4 regions of the Rahnella sp. ChDrAdgB13 genome follow, and region 4 is predicted to be linked to each of the others. Evidence: predicted binding sites of a transcription regulator. Region 4 holds the regulator's gene; each other region holds the start of a gene.
The links. The regulator sigma-54, encoded in region 4, starts transcription at its own class of promoters, with help from an activator protein. The targets are predictions, from matches to a motif close to GTTGGCACANNTTTCGCTNT.

Region 1 (4,214 bases), on a different contig from region 4:
TCGGGAACAACACCATCCAGCAGGCGATATAACGTCCCCGGCGTGGTGTGGCTTTAAAGAAGATTGGCGCAAGGGTCAGCAGACCGACAATCAGCGTGACGTTGATGCGCCAGCGTTGATCAAACGGATACAGCCCGTACATGAATTGCCCGAAACGTGCGTGGATAAATACCCAGCAGGCTCCGGCTTTGGTGCAGTCCGTTCTTGCGGTCCCGACCCAGTTGGCCTGGAAAATCACCCAGTTCAGCAGCGGAGGGATCACCAGCCACATCAGCCATAAACAAAACAGCGTCAGCAGGCTGTTAAACCAGCTGGAGAACAGGTTTTTACGCGCCCAGAGCACGGCGGTTCCCAGTGGCGTACCGGGCTTCACGGCTCTGACTCCGGGAGGAAGAGTTGTCATCGTCATGGGTTTCCCTTAACGCTCGACCAGCGCGATACGCCGGTTGTAAATATTCATCAGGAACGAAATCACCAGACTGATGATCAGGTAAACCGACATCGTGATGGCAATGGTTTCAATCGCCTGACCGGTCTGATTGAGCACCGTACCGGCGAATAACGACACCATATCCGGATAGCCAATTGCGGCCGCCAGAGAGGAGTTTTTCACGATATTCAGATACTGGCTGGTCAGCGGCGGGATGATCACCCGCATCGCCTGCGGCAAAATCACCTGGCGCAGCGTGACCGGATTCGGCAGGCCGAGCGAACGGGCGGCTTCATGCTGACCGTGCGAAACAGACTGAATGCCGGAGCGGATCACTTCGGCGATAAATGTCGAGGTGTAGACCGACAGCGCCAGCGTTAACGCCGCCAGTTCCGGAATAAGCACCATGCCGCCACGGAAGTTAAAACCGCGCAGTGCAGGAATATCCCAGTGCAGGGCTGGCCCGAAAATCAGGTGCGCCAGCGCCGGAAAGACAACCAGCATGACAATCGCCCACGGCCAGATATGCCAGACGCGTCCGGTGTGGATCTGGCGGAAATGGTTGTAACGTTGCAGCGCGACGATGCCGAAAATGGCCAGCAGCAGGGCGATAAAGCCCGCCAGGCTGCCGGGTGCCAGTTCCGGTGACGGCAAATACAGGCCGCGGTTGCTGACGAACGCCAGATCAAATGCGTTCAGGCTCTGACGCGGGCCAGGCAGGTTACGCAGTACGGCGAAATACCAGAAGAAGATTTGCAGCAGCGGGGGAATATTACGGAAAGTCTCGATGTAGACCGTCGACACTTTACGGATCAGCCAGTTATCGGAAAGACGTCCTAACCCGATAATGAACCCGAGAATCGAAGCAAAAACGATACACAGTGCGGAAACCAGCAGCGTATTCAGCAGACCGATAACAAAAACGCGGGCGTAAGTGTCGCCTTCCTGGTAGTCGATAAGATGCTGAACAATGCCGAAACCGGCACCTTTTTCAAGAAAGGCAAATCCCGAGGTGATCCCTCGTGTAGTCAGATTGGTAATGGTGTTGTGGAGCAGGTAACCCAGACAGGCTACCAGCAACACCACCGCGAAAATTTGGTAAATCCAGGCACGTACCGCTGGGTTGGTCAGCGAGAACGAGACTTTTCCGGTTGGGCGTTGCGACATTTTAACCTCGACCTGCAGGTAAAACAGGGGAAGTGAAGCACCGGGGAACGACCGGTGCTTCAGCTTCCTTAAACACTTTTCAACTTCTTGTAGAAAGGATATTTAGCGGACAGGTGGTGCGTACTGGATGCCGCCTTTATTCCACAATGCGTTCTGACCACGCTTGATTTTCAGCTCGCTGCCCTGACCGACGTTACGCTCGAAGCTTTCGCCGTAGTTGCCGACCTGTTTAACGATTTTCACTACCCAGTCATTTGGCACTTTCAGGTCAGCGCCATAAGTGCCGGTTTTGCCCAGCAGGTTGCTCATGTCAGGCGTGGTTGGATTGGCTGCCAGCTGATCGACGTTGGCAGAGGTGACGCCCATTTCTTCGGCGTTGAGCATCGCGAACAGAGACCAGCGCACGATAGCCAGCCAGTCTTCGTCGCCACGACGAACAACCGGCCCCAGAGGTTCTTTAGAAATGACTTCTGGCAGAACGATGAAGTCATCCGGTTTGCCCAGTTTGATACGCAGTGCGTACAGCTGGGACTGGTCGGAAGCCAGGGTATCGCAACGGCCGGAGTCCAGCGCTTTGGCGCTTTCATCTGAACGGTCGAAGGTGACCGGAGTGTAGGTCATTTTGTTGGCTTTGAAGTAATCGGCTACGTTCAGTTCAGTATCCGTACCGGCTTGCAGGCAGACGGTTGCGCCATCCAATTCTTTCGCGCTTTTCAGACCGGCTTTCTGGTGTGTCAGGAAGCCGATACCGTCGTAATAGTTTACGCCGGCGAAAATCATGCCCATGCCCGCGTCGCGGGAAGAGGTCCAGGTGGTATTACGTGACAGGATGTCCACTTCGCCAGACTGCAGGGCGGTGAAACGCTCTTTTGCGGTCAGCGGGGTGTATTTCACTTTCTCAGAATCACCAAATACGGCAGCAGCCACCGCGCGACAGACGTCAACGTCGATACCGGTGAATTTGCCTTTGGAGTCAGCGTAGGAGAAACCTGGCAGGCCGTCGCTGATACCGCATTGAACAAATCCTTTCTTTTTAACAGCATCCAGAGTGGCACCTGCGTGGGCCTGACCAGCCAGTGTCACGAAGCTTGCTGCGGCAATCAGCGTTGAGAGCAATATTTTTTTCATAAAGCGTCCTGTGAGACAAAACTGAGAATTATTATTGTGTGAGTGCCGGAGCACCCTGTCTGTTTATGGGGCAATGCCCTCTGCACCTGTCTTTGCAAAGGGAGTGCCAACATGGAAAACGCCCGATCAATCAAGTCACGCACTGGAATTGCACAGTAACATTGACGGGCGTTATAAAATTTATTGCCCTGTTTGAGTGCGCGGTCAATGTGACTGCTTTAAAAGGGTGCGGATTATTTCAATATTGGAGTGCAGATCGCGGTCTTTGAAGGTAAGAGAAATGCGGTGACATATTTGGTAAAAAAATGAGGCAAAACGGTGAGTAAATCCCTCAGACCGGATGGCCTGAGAGACATTTAGAAAAGGAATGACTCAGAGCAGGGACTTTATCAGTGCAGCTACCAGTGGCGGAAGCTGACCTTTTAGTGCGGCGCGCTCCGGCTGAAACAAGGTCGCGACAAAAAATGGATGACCGGGTAATTCGATAGCGCGAACTTCGCCGGTGGCATCGTGACCGACCATTTTCAGTGGCTGTGCGTCCAGCGCGGCCTGAAACTCAGTATTGATGCCATAGCGGCAATGGTAGCCTTCTTCCACTTCCAGCTTGCCGTAAGCGCGCGCCGGAATACTGCCCGGCACAAAGGTAATTTCGCTTTTGACTTCCACCATTTCACATGACAGCGCGCTGATGACCAGACGGCCTTCGGTGTCGGTTTCGCCGTGTCCGGCATCCTGCCAGTCCATCACATTTCGCGCGTATTCAATGATGGCGTGCTGGAATCCTCCACAGGTTCCCAGAAACGGTTTGCGATTTTCCCGCGCAAAACGGATGGCACTCAGCGCACCTTCGGTTGAGCGGTACGGGCTGCCGGGCACACACCAGAAGGCATCGTAATTCTTGAGAATTTCAGGGGTGATTGTGTCGGTTGCGATCCAGTCGGCGTGGATTTCAATGCTGAAATTTTGTGCTGCGAGGTCGATGGCAAGGGGAATGGCTTGGTGGGCAGTGATCGCGGAGTGGTAGTCTCCGGCCAGCGCCAGACGTACAGAGTTTTTCATCACTTCTCTCCAGGGCAGGTAAAAAGAGAGGTTACAGAAATGTCATTACATTGTCGTTTGAAAAATTCTCATCAGGCATTTTGTCGGTACGAAAGACATTAAAAAACCCACGCGAGGTGGGTTCGCCAGGCGCGGTTTTACATCTTCATTCGGCCTGCGTTTTACTGCCTTTAATAAGTTTACGCGCGGCGGCAATCTGCTCATTGTCCGGTGCTTTCGGTTTGGCTTATTGAGCGCTGTGCTGAGGCCTGAACGGCCCCACAGATCGAAGCTGTCGTCATCTTTGAGGTGATCAAAGATGGAAGGTGTCGCATCGGTTTTTTTAGCCATAAGAAGAGGTATCTCGAGTTGAAGGTTTCTCAAAGAAAAAGCCCGATGCGGGGGCACCGGGCCTGATATCTTATTGCGTTTGCGGCTATCGATAAAGCGA
Region 2 (4,214 bases), on a different contig from region 4:
GGATCAGGTAATCAAGACGGATACGACCTTTGCCGTCTGGGATCATGTCTTTGACATCGCCTTTACGCTCACCCATGGCCTGCATGACAGAACCCTGGTGTTGCTCTTCGATATCCAGTGTCACGTTCTCGAATGGCTCTTGCATGCGGCCATCGATTTTACGGTTGATTACTTTAGGACGGGAAACCGCCAGCTCGAAACCTTCACGACGCATGTTTTCGATCAGAACCGACAGGTGAAGTTCACCACGGCCTGAAACACGGAATGCATCAGCATCTTCAGTTTCTTCAACACGCAATGCTACGTTGTGCACCAGTTCTTTGTTCAGACGGTCAAGGATCTGACGTGAAGTCACATACTTACCTTCTTTACCACAGAACGGAGAGGTGTTAACGCAGAAGTACATGGTAACGGTTGGTTCATCAACGCTCAGCGCTGGCAGAGCTTCAACATTTGCCGGGTCACAGATAGTGTCGGAAATGTTCAGCTCACCCAAACCGGTGATCGCGATGATATCGCCAGCTTCAGCAACGGTCGCTTCGATACGCTCAAGACCCATGTGGGTCAGAACTTTACCGACTTTACCGTTACGGGTTTTACCTTCGCTGTCGATCACAGTGATCTGCTGGTTAGGTTTAACAGTACCGCGTTTGATACGACCGATGCCGATGACGCCAACATAGTTGTTGTAGTCCAGCTGAGAGATTTGCATCTGGAAAGGTGCTTCCATCTCAACTTGTGGCGGAGATACGTGGTCAACAATCGCCTGGTACAGCGGGGTCATGTCTTCGGCCATATCGTTATGGTCGTTACCCGCGATACCCATCAGTGCAGATGCATAGATGATTGGGAAATCGAGTTGTTCGTCAGTTGCGTCCAGGTTTACGAACAGGTCAAAGACCTGATCAACAACCCAGTCAGGACGCGCGCCAGGGCGGTCAACTTTGTTGATTACCACGATCGGCTTCAGACCATTAGCGAATGCTTTTTTGGTCACGAAACGGGTTTGCGGCATTGGGCCATCCATTGCATCCACAACCAGCAGCACCGAGTCGACCATTGACATCACACGCTCTACCTCACCGCCGAAGTCGGCGTGTCCTGGGGTATCCACGATGTTGATGCGGTAGTCTTTCCAATTAATGGCGGTGTTTTTTGCGAGGATGGTAATCCCACGCTCTTTCTCCAAATCGTTGGAGTCCATTACGCGTTCGGTAGCTTCTACACGTTCTCCGAAAGTACCGGATTGTTGCAGCAGCTTGTCGACCAAGGTGGTTTTACCATGGTCAACGTGGGCAATAATGGCGATGTTACGCAAATTTTCGATCACAGCTTTGCCTCAGGCATTAGAAATAGCGCGCTATTGTACACGTATTAAGCGAGGTTCTAAACAAGATCACAAGGATCTTGTTGAAACAACTTGTGGATGGCTACTTTGTGATCCCTTTCACGGTGCAAAAGAACCCTTGAACCATTATGACGCACCTTTTTGGTGCCTTGCATCTCACGATTAGCACCATTGTAGTGCATAAATTCCGTTATGGTGCATACTTATCGAGTGCAAAAGCCCTGTAAAATGGCGTTGTTTGCATTTTCTCAAAGTTGGCACACTTTTCGCTAATAGTTTTTAGAGTAAAAATTTTTTAGGGTAAAAAGTTTTTACTGGGTGAAAGAGTCTGACCAGACAAATAATAGTGCTGTTTAGGCCACACGCCAGTTCAAGTAAAGCTGTTATTTCCAACTAAAGACCAAAAATGGTTATTCGTTCCACGACGATAATGAGAAATTCGGGAGAACTAGTATGTCCGCTGAACACGTTTTGACGATGCTGAATGAGCATGAAGTGAAATTCGTAGATTTACGTTTCACAGATACCAAAGGCAAAGAACAGCACGTCACCATTCCTGCACACCAGGTTAGCGCTGACTTCTTCGAAGAAGGCAAAATGTTTGATGGCTCTTCAATCGGTGGCTGGAAAGGCATTAACGAATCTGACATGGTTTTGATGCCAGATGCGAGCACTGCTGTTCTTGACCCGTTCTACGAAGAAACCACGCTGATCATTCGTTGCGACATCCTTGAGCCAACTACGCTGCAAGGTTATGACCGCGACCCTCGTTCTACTGCAAAACGTGCAGAAGATTTCCTGCGCTCTTCTGGTATCGCGGACACCGTTCTGTTCGGGCCAGAGCCAGAGTTCTTCCTGTTTGATGATGTGCGCTTCGGCAGCAGCATCTCCGGTTCCCACGTTGCTATCGATGATATCGAAGGCGCATGGAACTCAAGCACCAAATACGAAGGTGGCAACAAAGGTCACCGTCCTGCTGTGAAAGGCGGTTACTTCCCGGTTCCTCCGGTCGACTCCTCCCAGGATCTGCGTTCAACCATGTGTCTGACCATGGAAGAAATGGGTCTGGTTGTTGAAGCTCACCACCACGAAGTAGCAACTGCTGGCCAGAACGAAGTGGCAACCCGCTTCAACACGCTGACCAAAAAAGCTGACGAAATCCAAATCTACAAATACGTGGTTCACAACGTGGCTCACGCATTTGGAAAAACTGCGACCTTCATGCCAAAACCAATGTTTGGCGATAACGGTTCCGGTATGCACTGCCACATGTCTCTGTCCAAGAACGGTAACAACCTGTTCGCTGGCGACAAATACGGCGGCCTGTCTGAAATGGCACTGTTCTACATCGGCGGTATCATCAAGCACGCTAAAGCAATCAATGCCTACGCTAACCCGACAACCAACTCCTACAAGCGTTTGGTCCCGGGCTACGAAGCACCCGTGATGCTGGCGTATTCTGCGCGTAACCGTTCTGCCTCTATCCGTATTCCACACGTATCCAGCCCTAAAGCCATGCGTATCGAAGCACGCTTCCCTGATCCAGCGGCTAACCCATACCTGGCGTTTGCTGCACTGATGATGGCCGGCCTGGACGGTATCATCAACAAGATCCACCCTGGCGACGCGATGGATAAAAACCTGTATGACCTGCCACCGGAAGAAGAAGCAGAAATTCCAAAAGTTGCAGGTTCACTGGAAGAAGCTCTGAACGCACTGAACGAAGACCGCGAGTTCCTGACCCGTGGCGGCGTGTTCACTGATGACGCTATCGATGCTTACATCGGTCTGCGTAAAGAAGAAATGGATCGTGTGCGTATGACTCCGCACCCTGTTGAGTTCGAACTGTACTACAGCGTTTAATTTCTGATTAAACCCTGAACTCAGCGCCAGCTGTTGATCTGGCGCTGAGCGTAATACCCGACTGATGGCCTGGTTGTAACAAAGCCTTTAGCGTCAAAATTAAGTAAGACGATTTTATTTGTTGCCGTGGAAACTTTCAGCCCATCTCCGGATGGGCTTTTTTCTCCACACTCTTTCCTGCTTAACCCCTCTGGCCCGTGATTTCGCCGGGTAGCGAGATAAAATGCACCAATCAGGTGCGGGAGACTGCGGTATGGCAACTGGCAAGCTGCCCGATGCTGGGCAGATCCTGAATTCCTTAATCAACAGCGTTCTGTTATTGGACGACGAATTGGCTGTGCATTACGCCAATCCAGCCGCTCAGCAGTTACTGGCGCAAAGTTCCCGCAAACTCTTTGGTACCCCTTTGCCGGAACTGGTGGGATATTTTTCGCTCAATATCGACTTAATGCGTGAAAGTCTGACAGCCGGACAGGGCTTTACAGACAGCGAAGTGACTCTGGTTGTCGATGGCCGCGCGCACGTACTTTCACTGACTGCGCAGATGCTGCCGGAAGGTTTTATTCTGGTCGAACTGGCGCCGATGGATAATCAGCGACGCCTCAGTCAGGAACAGTTGCAGCATGCTCAACAGGTTGCAGCACGGGATTTGATCCGCGGCCTGGCCCATGAAATCAAAAACCCGCTTGGCGGGCTGCGTGGTGCCGCCCAGTTATTATCCAGAGCACTGCCCGATCCGGCTCTGCTGGAATACACCAAAGTCATTATTGAGCAGGCCGACCGTCTGCGTAATCTGGTTGATCGCCTGCTGGGGCCACAACGCCCAAGCCAGCACGTCACACAAAGCATTCATCAGGTTGCCGAACGTGTTTGCCAGCTGGTGTCGATGGAAAAACCGGATAACGTTCAGCTGGTCAGAGACTATGACCCGAGCCTGCCAGAACTGGCGCACGATCCGGATCAGATTGAACAGATTTTGCTGAACATCACCCGCAACGCATTG
Region 3 (4,214 bases), on a different contig from region 4:
GAAAGCCTCGCCCATAACCGGCACCCGGTCTTCAAATCCGGTTGCCTGAGCCACACGCACGGCGACGTCCGGTGACGGACGCGGGGTAATGCGATCCACCATCGTGTTCGGGCTGCGGGTGTGATTTTTTACCCAGTCGCTGATGTCGTGTTGCTGGCGCAGGGCCAGAAATTGCAGCAGACCGTGACGGAAACGTTCGCCGTTATGGCGAAGATTATCGCAGTTCAGCAGGGTGATATCGCCACCCTTAAGCGCAATCCGACGCGCCAGAATATGGCCGATGGCACCATAAATCGTGCGGCATCCGCCCTGCAAATCAGCCTGAATATCAGCATTTTGCTGGTCGAGATTGAACTGGTTATCAAGGTAATAACCGCCTTCGGTCACGGTAAAGGAAATCACTCTGATGTGCGGATCTGTCCCCTGAGCCACCAGCGCGGCCAGTTCGTTATCCCACGCAATGATTTTCTGAATGGAAGTGATGGTTTCATATTCACGCTCACCCTGCGGAGTGACAGTTTCCAGCACGTATTTACCGCCCTGCGCCTGCAACGCGTTCAGCAGCGGAACGCCATCTTCGCGAATGTTACCCAGTGCGATTGACCAGCTGTTATCTCCCTTCGCCAGTAAGCGGTGCAGATACCATGCCTGATGGGCCCGGTGGAAAGAGCCGCTGCCGATATGCAGCCAGACAGACGATTGCGGTTGGTGAGCATTTTTCATCAGATTCTCCACAAAGTGATTATTGATTTGATGTGAGCTTAAGCCCTTTTAGTGGGCTTTTGCTCGATTGCGGTTAATCTAATGGAATATTTGCCCGTTAAATGGGCTTTAGCTCACACATTTCGTGGAGCGATGTATTTAGCGATCACAGGAAGAGGCGAAAAACGATAAAATCTCGCCACTGAAAACACCGGCTGGAATGCGCGCATGAGTAAGAACGACAAGAAAATGGATCTGGCTGCCCGGGCGGCGTGGATGTATTACGTCGCCGGGCAAACCCAACATGAAATCGCCGAAGCCTTAGGCGTTTCGCGGCAGGTCGCCCAGCGGCTGGTAGCCAGCGCGATCGATAACGGGCTGGTCAGCGTTCACATTTCCCATTCGGTGGGGCGCTGTATGGAACTGGCGGCGCAATTACAAAAGCGTTTCGGGCTGGATATTTGCCAGGTGGTGCCGGGGCAGGGTATGACGCCGTCGGGCATCAGCCACGCCATTGCGGTGGCGGGAGCGCAAGTGATGACGCAGTTTATCCGCAGCGATGAACCGATGATTATCGGCGTGGGTTCCGGGAGAACGCTGAAAGCGGCCATCGACGAACTGGCGGATATAGAAAGACCGCAGCACAGCAGCGTTTCGCTGATTGGCGCGATTGCGTCGGACGGCTCCTGTACCCGTTACGACGTGCCGCTGCTGATGGCGCAAAAAACACAGGGGCGCTATTTCATCCTGCCTGCACCCCTGTTTGCCGACGGCGAAGACGATCGCGCGATGTGGTGCAATCATCGTATCTACCGCACGGTCAGTGAAAAGGCCAGTCAGGCCAACGTGACGTTTATCGGTATCGGCACCATTGAACCGGGGTGCCCGCTGCACAAGGACGGATTTATCAGTCTGGAAGAAGTGGAAAAACTCGCGAAAAGCGGGGCCGTGGGAGAAGTGCTCGGGCACTTTATGGGACAGGACGGACAGCGCATCGACAGTGTGCTGAATTCGCGCCTCACCAGCGTCGGACCGCATCCGCATGATGATCAACCGGTGATCGCGCTGGCCGGTGGCGCAGATAAGCAGATTGCTATCCGCGCCGCCCTCGAAGGTCGCTGGATCAACGGGCTTGTCACCGATGAGTCCTGCGCGCAGGCGTTGCTGGTTTAACCCTACTTCTTCACAATCCCCGCGATATCATTGGTGTTCATCAGATGATAATCGCCGTTCATGTCGGTATAGCTGGTCATACCGGTATCGCGGTCGCGATCCGGTTCGCCATGGGCGAAAAGCTGATCGCCGGCTTTGGTATTGATCACGTAATCGCCGGCGCAACCCGTCAATGTCAGCGCCAGAACCACAGCCATCAGGCAGGATAATTTCTTCATTGTTCAGTAGTTTCCCGTTGCAATCATCTGCCCGCATTACAAAACAACCTGCCGCAAGAAGCAAAGGATAAAAATGTCACCAGGCGTAATTGTGTGAACGGAGTGACTGATTTATCACGGCTCATTTTGGTGCACGCCGTTTCGCTATCCTCATTTTCTTCGCTTTTTAGCACCAGCCCAGTGCGGTGTGATCCCGTCGTCGTTTCTGTCAGTTGCCCGTAACGCGGGCTGAGCGCTATCTATACTCACAGAACCCGACACATTCTCAGGGCATTGGAAACACTGGCAGATATTTTGCTTATGTTTCTTACCTTTGATTAAACCTCGGGAAACCTTTCGTCTTTTGGCGTCAGCCGTGAATTTCAAAATCAAGCTTCAGAATTTTCTTTTTAGTTCAGGTTTCTACTCAAACACAGTGCTAAGGATCATGACGATGTCGATGAAATTTATGAAAAGTCCGCTCTCTTTGTTGCTGGCCGGTTGTCTGGTTACCGCTTTCTCCGCGCGTGCGGATATTTTGATTGGCGTTGCGGGTCCGTTTACCGGGCCGAATGCGACTTACGGTGATCAGTACTGGCACGGGGCCACGCAGGCTGCCGAAGACATTAATGCCGCAGGCGGGATTAATGGCGAGAAAATTAAACTGGTCCAGGGCGATGACGCCTGCGAACCGAAACAGGCGGTGGCGGTGGCTAACCGTTTAGTCGATCAGGATAAAGTGCAGGCCGTGGTCGGACATTTCTGTTCTTCCTCCACCATGCCTGCCTCCGAGGTGTATAACGACGCCGGAATTATCGCCATCACGCCGGGCTCCACCAACCCGCAAATCACCGAACGCGGCATGAGTGACATGTTCCGCATGTGTGGCCGTGACGACCAGCAAGGATTAGTGGCGAGCGATTACATCATCGATAAACTGAAAGCCAAAAAAGTGGTCATCATCCACGATAAAGATACCTACGGTCAGGGTCTGGCGGACGCCACCAAAGCGGCGCTCAACAAACGTGGCGTGAAAGAGGTGATGTATGAAGGCCTGTCGCGCGGAGAAAAAGACTTCAACGCGCTGGTGACAAAAATCAGTGCGCAGAAACCAGATGTGGTGTTCTTCGGCGGCTGCCATCCGGAAGCCGGTCCGTTAGTCCGCCAGATGCGTGAGCAGGGCGTTCAGGCGACCTTCTTCTCCGGCGACTGTATCGTTAACGAAGAAATGGTGACCGCAGCCGGCGGCCCGCAATACACCAACGGTATTCTGATGACCTTCGGTAAAGACCCGCGTCTGATCCCAGACGGCAAAGCCGTTATCGATAAATTCCGCGCCGGAAAATTTGAACCGGAAGGTTATACCCTCTATTCCTACGCGTCCGTTCAGGCCATTGCTGCCGCATTCAAAGCCACAGGCGGCAGCGATTCCGCCAAAGCCAGTGCCTGGCTGAAAGCCAACAGCGTCGATACCGTCATGGGTAAAAAATCCTGGGACAGTAAAGGCGACCTGAAAGTCTCTGATTACGTCGTATATAAATGGGATGACAAAGGCAAATATCAGGAAGTGAAAGAATAAAGCTGTTTGATTTGCCATTTTGAACCCGTGTCAGACCGCGCCTTAGCCAGGCGCGGTCACAAAAAGAGACAGCGTATTTATGGATTCTTTCTTCCTGCAACAACTGTTTAATGGCATCACGCTCGGTGCGGTTTACGGTCTCATCGCCATCGGCTACACCATGGTTTACGGCATTATCGGCATGATCAACTTTGCTCACGGCGAAGTGTATATGATTTCCGCCTACCTCTGCGCCATCGCGCTGGCGTTGCTTTCCTTCTTCGGGTTGCACTCCTTTCCGCTGCTGATCCTCGGCACGCTGGTGTTCACCATCGTGGTCACCGGCGTCTATGGCTGGGCGATTGAGCGCATTGCGTATAAACCGCTGCGAAACTCCACACGCCTTGCGCCGCTGATTTCGGCCATCGGTATGTCACTGATTTTGCAGAACTACGCACAAATCAGTCAGGGGCCGCGACAGCAGGGGATCCCGACCATGCTGGACGGTGCCATCCGTTTTCATATCGGCGAAAGCTTTGTCCAGATGACCTACACCAAGCTGTTCATTCTGGTGGCCTCGCTTC
Region 4 (4,214 bases):
AGACATCACAGCTTCAAAGAATCAAAACGGATAATGCCCGGGTTAACCTGACGACACAGGACGTTGCCTCAGACGATGAAGTAACGCTTTATGGCACAGGTTTTACATCTAACGGCATGAAAATGCGCGGTAATCTGCGTGATAAGACAGCACAGCTGATCGAAAAGGTAACGACCTCTTATGAAATTCAAAGCAAAAAATAAAATCCGTGATCTCCTGATCGTCAGCTCGTTGTTAGCCGTGAGCATTCCGGCGTTCGCCTTAAAAGATGACACAACGAAACCGATCACCATTGATTCCGCCAATCAGGCGCTGGATGTGAACACCAACACGGCCACCTTCACCGGTAACGTCGTAGTCAATCAAGGCACTATTCAGGTGAAAGCCGATAAAGTTGTCGTGATCCGTCCTCAGGGCGTATCCGGCAAAGAAGTGGTGGAAGGTTACGGCAATCCGGTGACGTTTTACCAGATGCAGGACAACGGCAAGCCGGTAAAAGGCCATGCGCAGAAAGTCCGCTATGAAGTGGAAAACGATCTCGTGACCCTGACCGGTAACGCATACCTCGAACAGCTCGACAGCAACGTGAAAGGCGACCGTATTACCTATCTGGTGCAGAAACAGCAAATGGAAGCCTTCAGTGATAAAGGCAACCGCGTGACGACCGTTCTGGTTCCTTCGCAGCTGCAACAAAAAACGCCTGCCGCGGGCGGCCAGCCGACCCAAAAGAGTAACTGATATTTTATGGCAAAATTAATCGCAGAGAATCTGGCAAAAGCCTACAAAGGCCGCAAGGTTGTAGAAGATGTCAGCCTGATGGTGAACTCCGGCGAAATCGTCGGATTGCTGGGGCCAAACGGTGCGGGTAAAACCACCACCTTCTACATGGTCGTCGGGATTGTGCAACGTGATGCGGGCCGTATCATCGTTGACGATGAAGACATCAGCCTTTTGCCATTGCATACCCGCGCCCGTCGCGGCATTGGCTATCTTCCGCAGGAAGCCTCCATCTTCCGTCGTCTCAGCGTGTTTGATAACCTGATGGCCGTACTGCAGATCCGCGATGATCTGAACAAAGAACAGCGTAACGATCGCGCTAATGAACTGATGGAAGAGTTCCATATTTCTCATTTGCGCGATAACCTCGGTCAGTCCTTGTCCGGTGGTGAACGTCGCCGTGTTGAGATTGCCCGCGCACTGGCAGCGAATCCCAAGTTTATCCTGCTGGATGAACCTTTCGCCGGCGTTGACCCGATTTCCGTCATCGACATCAAAAAAATCATTGAGCATTTGCGTGACAGCGGCCTCGGCGTACTGATCACTGACCACAACGTTCGCGAAACGCTCGACGTTTGTGAGCGTGCCTATATCGTCAGTCAGGGGAAATTGATCGCCCACGGCACGCCAGCCGACATTCTTGCTGATGAACAGGTTAAACGCGTTTATCTTGGTGAAGAATTCCGTCTGTGATCTGTGCCGCCGGAACCGTGCCCGTTTCGACGTAAAGTCTGACGGGAGGTCTCTGACAGAAGTTACTCAGTTTGTAATCAACGGAAATAAAACCAAGATATGAAGCAAGGTTTGCAACTAAGACTCAGCCAACAACTGGCAATGACTCCTCAGTTACAACAGGCCATCCGCCTGTTGCAACTGTCCACGCTTGAGCTCCAACAGGAGATCCAACTCGCGCTGGAGAGCAACCCTCTGCTGGAACAAACCGACCTTCATGATGAAATCGATTCGGTAGAAGCCACCGACAACGAAGCGTTAGATACCCGCGAAGCGCTCGAGCAGAAAGACATGCCCGAAGAGTTGCCGCTGGACGCCACCTGGGACGAGATTTATACCGCGGGCACGCCTTCCGGCACCGGCAACGATTACAGCGACGACGAGCTGCCAATTTATCAGGGTGAAACCACGCAGACGCTTCAGGATTACCTGATGTGGCAGGTGGAACTGACGCCGTTTTCCGACACCGATGCCGCGATTGCCACGTCCATTGTCGACGCGGTAGACGATACCGGTTATCTGACCGTTTCCCTTGACGACATCCTCGAAAGTATCGGTGACGACAACGTCAGCATGGACGAAGTGGAAGCCGTTTTAAAACGTGTGCAGCGTTTTGATCCGGTTGGTGTGGCGGCGCGTGACCTGCGTGATTGCCTGCTGATCCAGCTTTCACAGTACGCCACAGATACGCCTTTCATCACCGAAGCGCGCCTGATTATCAGCGAACATCTGGATTTGCTGGCGAACCATGATTTCCGCGCACTTATGCGTTCAACCCGGCTAAAAGAAGATACACTGAAAGGAGCGATGCTTCTGATTCAGTCTCTTGATCCGCGTCCGGGACAATCGATCAACACCGGTGAATCCGAGTACGTGATCCCCGATGTGCTGGTGCGAAAAGTGTCAGGTGTCTGGACGGTAGAACTGAATTCCGACAGCATTCCGCGTCTTAAGATTAACCAGCAGTACGCCGCGATGGGCAATTCCGCGCGCAGCGACAGCGACGGGCAATTTATCCGCAGCAACCTGCAGGAAGCCAAGTGGTTAATCAAAAGCCTGGAAAGCCGTAATGACACGCTGTTGAAAGTCACGCGCTGTATCGTTGAGCAGCAGCAGGCGTTCTTTGAACTGGGTGAAGAATTTATGAAGCCTATGGTGCTGGCCGATATCGCCAGCGCCGTAGAAATGCACGAATCGACGATTTCACGCGTGACGACGCAGAAGTTTCTGCACAGCCCGCGTGGAATTTTCGAACTGAAGTATTTCTTTTCCAGCCATGTCAGTACAGACAGCGGCGGCGAGGCATCGTCAACCGCGATCCGGGCGCTGGTGAAGAAATTAATCGCAGCGGAGAATCCTGTAAAACCGCTCAGTGACAGTAAGTTAGCCACCCTCCTTTCCGATCAGGGAATTATGGTGGCACGACGAACCGTCGCCAAATACCGAGAGTCTTTGTCCATCCCGCCCTCAAACCAACGTAAACAGTTAGTTTGACCTCAACAGAGAAGGAAGACATTATGCAGCTCAACATTACCGGACATCACATTGAGATCACGGATCCCCTGAGAGAATTCATCACGTCGAAGCTGGCTAAGCTTGAACAGTATTTCGACCGGATAAATCAGGTGTATGTGGTGTTGAGCGTTGAAAAGGTGCAGAAAGTAGCGGAAGCCACTTTGCATGTGAACGGAGGCGAGTTGCATGCCACCTCGGAGCATCAGGATATGTACGCGGCAATTGACGGCCTGGTTGATAAACTGGCTCGTCAGTTGAACAAGCACAAAGACAAACTGAAACAGCACTGACATTCATGTAGCCAACCCTGTGCTACAAACCTTCGGGCATCGGCTTGTGACCTTCGGGAAACGAGCCGATATAGCTTTAAGGGTGAAACAGCGCCAAAGTGAAGATGACATGATTAACGATACTGCAATGCAATTAACGTCGGTGCTTAATGCCGAATGCACCAAAAGCGGCGTTCATTGCGCCAGCAAAAAACGCGCACTGGAAATCATCAGTGAGCTGGCGGCCAAACAGCTAAATTTATCACCGCAGGTGATTTTTGACGCCATTTTGACCCGTGAACGCATGGGCAGCACCGGGATCGGTGCCGGGATCGCTATTCCGCACGGAAAGCTGGAAGAAGACACTTTACGTGCCGTCGGGGTGTTCATTCAGCTTGAACAGCCGATCGCTTTTGACGCTATCGATAATCAGCCTGTGGATTTGCTTTTTGCCTTGCTGGTTCCGGCAGATCAATGTAAAACCCATTTACATACCTTGTCTTTAGTCGCCAAAAAGCTGGCGGATAAAGGGGTGTGTCGTCGTCTGCGCGGAGCGCAAAGTGACGAAGAACTGTTCCAGATAATGACTGAAAACGAATAAATTACTGATTCCCGGTTGCGCGCCGGGAAAATGAATTCTGAACACTGAATGCCAGGGGAGTGACACCATGGTGCTGATGATTGTCAGCGGCCGTTCCGGTTCCGGGAAGTCGGTTGCCCTAAGGGCATTGGAAGACATGGGTTTTTACTGTGTGGATAACCTGCCGGTGGTGTTGTTGCCGCAGCTCGCCCAGACACTTGTTGAACGCAATACGTCTGCGGCCGTCAGCATTGACGTTCGCAACATGCCAGAAACACCGGAAGTTTATGAGCATGCGATGTCACAGCTGCCGGAAAGCTTCTCGCCACAGCTGCTGTTCC

Region 1: a site for sigma-54 is predicted at 2,817-2,836, ahead of J8X26_RS03575 (amino acid ABC transporter substrate-binding protein). Genes of this name have one in related genera too.
Region 2: a site for sigma-54 is predicted at 1,602-1,621, ahead of glnA (glutamate--ammonia ligase). Genes of this name have one in related genera too.
Region 3: a site for sigma-54 is predicted at 2,375-2,394, ahead of J8X26_RS25130 (branched-chain amino acid ABC transporter substrate-binding protein). Genes of this name have one in related genera too.

What each region holds. Positions count from the first base shown of each region.
Region 1 covers NZ_JAEMGT010000008.1:2,089-6,302, reverse strand. Annotated here, with positions in the region: gene J8X26_RS03585 (amino acid ABC transporter permease) at 1-409, opposite strand, end outside; gene J8X26_RS03580 (amino acid ABC transporter permease) at 419-1,597, opposite strand; gene J8X26_RS03575 (amino acid ABC transporter substrate-binding protein) at 1,700-2,725, opposite strand; gene J8X26_RS03570 (CTP synthase) at 3,098-3,784, opposite strand; gene J8X26_RS27605 (hypothetical protein) at 3,830-4,114, opposite strand; gene lpxP (kdo(2)-lipid IV(A) palmitoleoyltransferase) at 4,200-4,214, opposite strand, start outside.
Region 2 covers NZ_JAEMGT010000088.1:22,237-26,450, forward strand. Annotated here, with positions in the region: gene typA (ribosome-dependent GTPase TypA) at 1-1,330, opposite strand, end outside; gene glnA (glutamate--ammonia ligase) at 1,802-3,211, shown strand; gene glnL (nitrogen regulation protein NR(II)) at 3,465-4,214, shown strand, end outside.
Region 3 covers NZ_JAEMGT010000144.1:18,327-22,540, reverse strand. Annotated here, with positions in the region: gene dalD (D-arabinitol 4-dehydrogenase) at 1-723, opposite strand, end outside; gene J8X26_RS25140 (sugar-binding transcriptional regulator) at 931-1,875, shown strand; gene J8X26_RS25135 (YgdI/YgdR family lipoprotein) at 1,878-2,093, opposite strand; gene J8X26_RS25130 (branched-chain amino acid ABC transporter substrate-binding protein) at 2,527-3,651, shown strand; gene J8X26_RS25125 (branched-chain amino acid ABC transporter permease LivH) at 3,731-4,214, shown strand, end outside.
Region 4 covers NZ_JAEMGT010000035.1:56,288-60,501, reverse strand. Annotated here, with positions in the region: gene lptC (LPS export ABC transporter periplasmic protein LptC) at 1-203, shown strand, start outside; gene lptA (lipopolysaccharide ABC transporter substrate-binding protein LptA) at 181-738, shown strand; gene lptB (LPS export ABC transporter ATP-binding protein) at 745-1,470, shown strand; gene rpoN (RNA polymerase factor sigma-54) at 1,570-3,003, shown strand; gene hpf (ribosome hibernation promoting factor) at 3,027-3,314, shown strand; gene ptsN (PTS IIA-like nitrogen regulatory protein PtsN) at 3,424-3,894, shown strand; gene rapZ (RNase adapter RapZ) at 3,962-4,214, shown strand, end outside.